3 regions of the Arthrobacter sp. 10T413_2 genome follow, and region 2 is predicted to be linked to each of the others. Evidence: riboswitches for the same ligand, from Rfam matches in the RefSeq annotation. Region 2 holds a riboswitch; each other region holds the start of a gene.
What was found. Region 2 has a riboswitch for thiamine pyrophosphate ahead of AC1DBQ_RS19295 (bifunctional hydroxymethylpyrimidine kinase/phosphomethylpyrimidine kinase). Riboswitches for the same ligand answer to the same signal wherever they lie in the genome.
Positions count from the first base shown of each region.

Region 1: another riboswitch for thiamine pyrophosphate. It lies ahead of AC1DBQ_RS08880 (ECF transporter S component); the one in region 2 lies ahead of AC1DBQ_RS19295 (bifunctional hydroxymethylpyrimidine kinase/phosphomethylpyrimidine kinase).
Region 3: another riboswitch for thiamine pyrophosphate. It lies ahead of thiC (phosphomethylpyrimidine synthase ThiC); the one in region 2 lies ahead of AC1DBQ_RS19295 (bifunctional hydroxymethylpyrimidine kinase/phosphomethylpyrimidine kinase).

Region 1 is NZ_JBFTHK010000039.1:10,758-13,011, reverse strand. Features, by position in the region: gene AC1DBQ_RS08885 (ABC transporter ATP-binding protein) at 1-520, opposite strand, end outside; gene AC1DBQ_RS08880 (ECF transporter S component) at 577-1,224, opposite strand; TPP riboswitch at 1,291-1,434, opposite strand; gene AC1DBQ_RS08875 (heme-degrading domain-containing protein) at 1,621-2,166, shown strand; gene AC1DBQ_RS08870 (DUF4386 family protein) at 2,163-2,254, opposite strand, start outside.
Region 2 is NZ_JBFTHK010000174.1:2,239-4,492, forward strand. Features, by position in the region: partial or broken gene AC1DBQ_RS19290 (Rne/Rng family ribonuclease) at 1-817, shown strand, start outside; TPP riboswitch at 963-1,060, shown strand; gene AC1DBQ_RS19295 (bifunctional hydroxymethylpyrimidine kinase/phosphomethylpyrimidine kinase) at 1,043-2,254, shown strand, end outside.
Region 3 is NZ_JBFTHK010000033.1:25,217-27,470, reverse strand. Features, by position in the region: gene thiC (phosphomethylpyrimidine synthase ThiC) at 1-1,350, opposite strand, end outside; TPP riboswitch at 1,347-1,454, opposite strand; gene AC1DBQ_RS07990 (amidohydrolase family protein) at 1,534-2,254, shown strand, end outside.

The DNA.
Region 1 (2,254 bases), on a different contig from region 2:
GCCGCATCGCGAGGATCCCGGCGAGGGCCAGTCGCTGCTTTTGGCCGCCGGACAGCGCCGACGTCGGGTGGTCCAGCGGCAGCCTGCCCAGCCCGACGTCGTCGAGCGCCTCGCGCACCCGCGGCCAGATCTCCCCGGCCGGGACAGCGAGGTTTTCGGCCCCGAAGGCGACGTCGTCGCCGAGGCGCGAGAGCACCACCTGGGTTTCCGGGTCCTGCTGCACGAGTCCGGCGCGGCCGCGCTGCGCCCGGGGCGCAGCGCCATCGATCAGCAGGCTGCCGGTCTCGTCGGATTCTTCGGTGTCGCCGGCCTGCCCCGCCGCGCCGTCCCCGAGCACACCCGCCAGGGCGTGGAGCAGCGTCGACTTGCCGGCGCCGGACGGGCCCAGCAGGAGCACGCGCTCCCCGGGCCGGATGTCCAGGTCAAGTCCGCTGACCGCGGGCCGGGGCCTTCCGGCGTGCCGCCAGCCCCAGCCGCGGGCCGTGACGGCGGCGGGCCGGACGCCTGGTGAAGATGTCATGAGTCGCCTGTGCACTTCCAAGAGGGCCGTTCCGGACTGGGGTTCAGGAACGTGGTTCAGGAGAAGACAGGCTCCGTGGCGGCTTTGCGGGAGGCAAAGGAGCCCAGCACGCCGGTCTTGGCCAGGCCGCGGGTGGCGAGCCAGGACAGTCCGCCGGCAATCACGGCGCCGKAGATGGTGGTGAAGACGATGTAGGCKAGCTTGTCGCCGGCTTCGTAGGCAATGTTCCAGCCCCACGGCAGGAAGGAGTCGTTCAGGCCGCAGAAGAGGYCCGCGCCGGCTCCGGCCAGCAGGGACACCGGGAGGTTGAACTTCTTGTAGAGGAAGGCTGCGAACACCAGTTCCGCGCCGAGGCCTTGGAGAACTCCGGAGATCAGGACGGTGGTGCCGTACTGCGAGCCCATKATKAGCTCGCCGGTGGCCGCCACAGTCTCGCAGAAGAGGGCTGCGCCGGGCTTGCGGATGATGAGCATGCCGAGCACTGCCGGGATCATCCATCCGCCGGCGTAGAGTCCGCTGAGCGGCGGGTAGATCGCATTGACCGGGGTTGAAATCAGGTTCGCGCCCTGATCCCAGGCCCAGAAGATGACGCCCCCGGCGACGGCGATCAAGGCGGCCACCACGATGTCCACCACACGCCAGTTGTAGGTGCGCCGGGCCGATGAACGGCTGCTCGAACCATGCTGTGCTGAAATATCTGTCATGTCGTCCTCCTGAGGAACAGGAGGGGAGGGTGCTCCGGCCGGCCTCGGCTTCCGCCGCCCTCCGCGCACCCTGAGAACTCGACTCCCTTGCGCCGGTACTAACCGGATCAGGTTCGAGGGTCTGCGGCTGTCCGCACTCTCAGCGCCCACCACTGGTTTCCCCGGACTATTCCGGCGATGCCCGACGGCGGCGCTCCCCTGTCGTAATTATTTCGCCCTTGTGGGCTGGCTCAGTTTACACCCGAACGGCCAGGGTTTTCAGTGGTGTGCTGTCACAATCCGGGGCCTGGCCCAGGCCCTCCCCGCGGCCGGGAAGAGCCGCTTGGTAGAGTCGACGTGTCGGCCCCCGGACCCGCGAGCGGGCGGCCTTGTCGCCCACCGGAAAGCTGGACCATTTTGACGCACACACCGGCCACGCCAGATCCCTCCGCCGAGTACGACCCGGACTCGAGCGAGCCGCAACCTCACGGTTCTCTTGCGGCGCTCATTGGCCGTGTGCTGGCCGAAATGGATGCGCTCCAGTTCGCATCGTTCAGCAAGGACGATGCCCTGGACCTCGGGTTGCTCCTGGTCGAACTGGGCAGGCAACGCTCGCTGCCCATCGCCGTCGACATCACCAAGGGTGAGCAGGTGCTCTTCCACGCGGCGCTGKACGGCGCCACCCCGGACAACKAACGCTGGATCAACGCCAAGAAGCGCACGGCCCAGCGCTATGAGGTCCCKTCCCTGCTGGTGGGCCTCCGGGCCCGCGCTGCCGGCGGAAGGATCGAGGAGAACGCCTGGTTCGATCAGATGGAGTTCGCCGCCCACGGCGGAGCGTTCCCCATCTACGTRCGCGGCACCGGGGCCGTGGCCGTCGTGACTGTCTCCGGGCTACCGCAGAAGGCAGACCACGACCTCGTGGTCGAGGCTTTACGGACGGTCCTCACGCCGGGAGCTTAGGCGGCGGCGCCGTCCGCGCGCGGCGTCCTCCGGGACAGCCGGATCAGCGTAATCCCCACTGCCGTGAACCAGGCCCACATGAGGATGC
Region 2 (2,254 bases):
CATCGTCACCCACGACGAACCTGTCGAGCACCGCCGGGCCAACACGGTCGCTGCCGAGCACTACGTCCCGCGCGCCGAGGCCCAGCCTGCCGCCCGCACCGAACGCAAGAGCCGTCGCCGCGGCCGGGGTCAGGGCCCGGAGTCCGCTCCGTCCGCACCGGCCGCCGTCCACGCCGAGCCCACCGAGGCCGAAAGCCATGCCAAGGCTGAAGCCACCCGTGCCGCGCTGGCAAAGGTCGCCGCCGCGGCCCACGCCGCGCACCTGCATGACGGGGAAGCTGCCGCCGCCAGCGACGCCGGGGCCCGCCAGGCCGCCGTCGACGCCGTCACGAAGCTTGCCGCCACGGAAGAGGCAGCAGGCCGTCCCGCGGCTGTGCTGACGTTCGGCGGTGAGCAGGTGGCCCTGCCGTTCGTCGAGCACGCCGAGGGCACGCCGGAGCCGTCCCTGACCCTCGACCTGCTGACCGAGGCCTTCGCCAACCTGGGCGAGGCTGAGGCTCAGGCCAACAGGCAGGCGGCCGCCCAGGCCCGGCACGAGACTCAAGCCACGGCACCCGAGCCTGCGCGCGTCGAGGCACCGGCTGCACGGACAGCGGAGACCACGACGACGCGTGGCCGCCGCGGGCGCCGCAACCGGAGCGCCAGCCGCGCCCAGGGTGCAGCCAACGAGACCTCCGTGGAGCACCGCGAGGCAACACGGCCGGCCGCGGCCGGCTCGGTTCACGAGGCCAAGGCACCCGCCGCGGCAAGGCCGGCCATCCCGGCCGGCAACGAGCCGATCATCCTCGGAGTCGGCGTGCCGGCATCGGAGCTGTAGTCCTCCACGGCTGATCCCTTCCGCCACTGATCCGGCTGAAGTGTAAATTGCGGGTTCGGGCCGGAGCGGGCGTAACAATACGTCCGCTCCGGCCCGGGTCCGCTTCGCCGTTAACCGGGCAGCGCCGGGACAGCGGCTAGGCTTGACCACTGACACGGGGTGCCGCGCATCGGGCCGGCTGAGATCCAGACCCGTTGAACCTGTCCGGTTAGCACCGGCGAAGGGATGTCTGACTTGTCCGCAACAGTGAATCCGTCTGAATTTCTGACCGACGCTTTTCTACCTCCCAATTTTCTGCCCTCCGCGCCGTCTGCGCCGCTGCGCATTCCCCGGGTGCTGGCCATCGCCGGCTCGGACCCATCCGGCGGCGCAGGAATCCAGGCGGACTTGAAGAGCATCGCTGCGAACGGCGGCTACGGCATGGCCGCCATCACGGCCCTGACGGCGCAAAACACCCGGGGCGTGCGCGCCGTCCACGTTCCTCCGGCAGAGTTCCTCACGGCGCAGCTGGACGCCATCAGCGACGACATCGGCATCGACGCTGTGAAAATCGGCATGCTCGGGGACGCCGCGGTGATCGACGCCGTCCGCAGCTGGCTGGAAAAGGTGCGCCCCGCCGTCGTGGTCCTGGACCCGGTGATGGTGGCCACCAGCGGCGACCGGCTCCTGCAGGAATCCGCCGAGGCCGCACTGCAGGCCCTCCTGCCGCTGGCGGACCTCATCACGCCGAATCTTGCCGAGCTCGCCATCCTGCTCAAGGAACCCGTCGCGGCAGACTGGGCGGAAGCCCTGGCGCAGGGCAAGCGCCTGGCCGCCCTGACCGGCACCACCGTCCTGGTCAAGGGCGGACACCTCGCCGGCGGGGATAGCGGCGGGGACACTGCCGGGGACGGCTGCCCGGATGCGCTGGTCAACACTGTAGGGCTGCTGGGGCAGGAGACCGTGGTGGTGCCGGGGGAGCGGATCGCCACCCGCAACAGCCACGGCACCGGCTGCTCCCTGTCCTCGGCCATGGCCACGGTGCAGGCACGGGTGGGGGACTGGGAGGCCGCACTGCGGGAGGTCAAGCCGTGGCTGCTGGGCGCGCTCCGCGAAGCCTCGGCCCTGGACGTCGGCACCGGCAACGGCCCGGTCCATCACTTCCACCACGTGCAGGACCGCACGGGCGGCGGGAGTGGGCAGCGTGGCCAGGGGCCGGCGGAGAGCCCCGCGGAGGGCGAGTTCGCCGCGGCCCTGCGCGACGGCGCCGCGGCGGATCTCGACGCCATCTATGCCCTGGACTTCATCCGCGGACTCGCCGACGGCACCCTGCCCGAGGACGAATTCGCCTATTATCTGGGCCAGGACGCCATTTACCTCAACGGGTACTCCCGGGTTCTGGCCCGGGCCGCCGCCATCGCCCCAACGGAGGCCGAACAGCTGTTCTGGGCCCGCACG
Region 3 (2,254 bases), on a different contig from region 2:
CTCCGTGGCGCCGATCGCCGAGGTGATGTGGTCATAGCCCGGTGCGATGTCCGTAACCAGGGGCCCCAGCGTGTAGAACGGGGCACCCTTGCAGAGCTCCTGCTGGCGCTCCACATTTTCCCGGACGAGGTGGAATGGCACGTGTCCCGGGCCCTCCACCATGACCTGCACATCGAACTCCCAGGCCCGCTGGGTGAGTTCGGCCAGCGTGTCGAGTTCGGCGAACTGCGCGGCGTCGTTGGCGTCCGCCGTCGCGCCGGGCCGCAGCCCGTCGCCGAGGGAGAACGCGACGTCGTACTTGGCGAAGATTTCGCAGAGCTCGTCGAAGTGGGTGTAGAGGAAGTTCTCCTCATGGTGAGCCAGGCACCAGCCGGCCATGATGGAACCGCCGCGGGACACGATCCCGGTGACCCGGTTGGCCGTCAGGGGGACGTAGCGCAGCAGCACCCCGGCGTGGATGGTCATGTAGTCCACCCCCTGCTCGCACTGTTCGATCACGGTGTCCCGGAAGATCTCCCAGGTCAGGGCGTTGGCCTCGCCGTTGACCTTCTCCAGCGCCTGGTAGATCGGGACCGTTCCGATCGGGACGGGGGAGTTGCGGATGATCCATTCGCGCGTGGTGTGGATATCGTCGCCGGTGGAGAGGTCCATCACCGTATCCGCACCCCACTGCGTGGCCCACTGAAGTTTGTCCACTTCCTCGGCGATGGAGCTGGTCACCGCGGAATTGCCGATGTTGGCGTTGATTTTCACCAGGAACGCCTTGCCGATGATCATCGGCTCGGACTCCGGGTGGTTGATGTTGCTGGGAATAATGGCCCGGCCCGCTGCCACCTCACTGCGGACCAGCTCCACATCGCAGTTCTCGCGCAGCGCAACGAACCGCATCTCCGGTGTCACGATGCCCTGCCGCGCATAATGCATCTGGGTGACCGTCCGGCCATCGACGGCGCGGCGGGGCTCCGGCGGGGCGCCCCGCCATTCCGCGGAGGCGGCACCGCGGCGCACCGCGGACCTGCCGTCGTCGAGCAGGTTGCGTTCCCGACCGCGGTACGGCTCCGTGTCACCCCGCCCGGCGATCCAGCCGCTGCGGAACGGGGCCAGCCCCACCACCGGATCGCTGCCCGGCCCGGCCGTGCGGTAGACCCGGAATGGAGGGTTCTCGACGCCGCCCGGCGAGGGTTCCAGCGCGATCTCGGTCACCGGGACGCGGATGCCGTGCTCCGGGTCCGTCGTGAAGGCCAGCGAGTGGGACTTCAGTGACTGCGTCGCGGCAGCCTCAGAGTCGGCAGGCAGGTTTTGGCTGGACTGGTTTTGGATAGGGCTGTGCTGTGCAATTTGCGTATTCACGGAAAATACTCACTTCCTTCGCCGGCATTACCCGGACAGGTTCAACGGTCGCAGGCCGCGTCAGCCCGATCTCAGCCCCTGCAGGGGCACCCGTGTGGTCGTAGAAGAAGCTACCACGCGCCGTCGGACGGCTGTCCAGTGTGACGCGGCCGGCGCGGCGACATGGGGACTACCCTTGATGCCATGACCGGCATCATCGAATTCAGCGGCCCCATCCTTACCGGGCCGGACACGGTACGCCACGGCCTCTGGTCCGTCGACGGCCGGCTCACGTTCCACCGGCCCGCCGCCGCGCCGGAGCGCGTGCTAAATGGCTGGGTCATTCCCGGGCTGGTGGACGCACACTGCCACATCGGCCTCGGCCCGGGTGGAGACGTTGCCGAGGACACCGCGGAATCCCAGGCCGTCACGGACCGCGACGCCGGGACGCTCCTGGTCCGCGACGCCGGCGCTGTCCACGACACCCGCTGGCTCCAGCAGCGCTCGGACCTTCCACGGATCATCCGCGCCGGCCGCCACATCGCCCGCACCCGGCGCTACCTTCGCGGCTTCGCCGTCGAGGTGGAACCGGACGGCCTGGTCGAGGCCGTGCGGAAGCAGGCCCGTGCCGGCGACGGCTGGGTCAAGCTCGTGGGGGACTGGATCGACCGCGACGCCGGCGACCTCGCCGCCAGCTTTCCCGCCGGAAGCCTCAAGGACGCCGTCCAGGCCGCGCACGATGAAGGGGCCCGCGTCACCGCCCACTGCTTCGCCGAGGACACCCTGGATGACATGCTCGACGCCGGGATCGACTGCATCGAGCACGGCACCGGGCTGCTGCCGCGGCACCTCCCGCGCTTCGTGGAGCAGGGCGTGCCGATCGTCCCCACCCTCATCAACATCGCCACCTTCCCGGACATCGCCG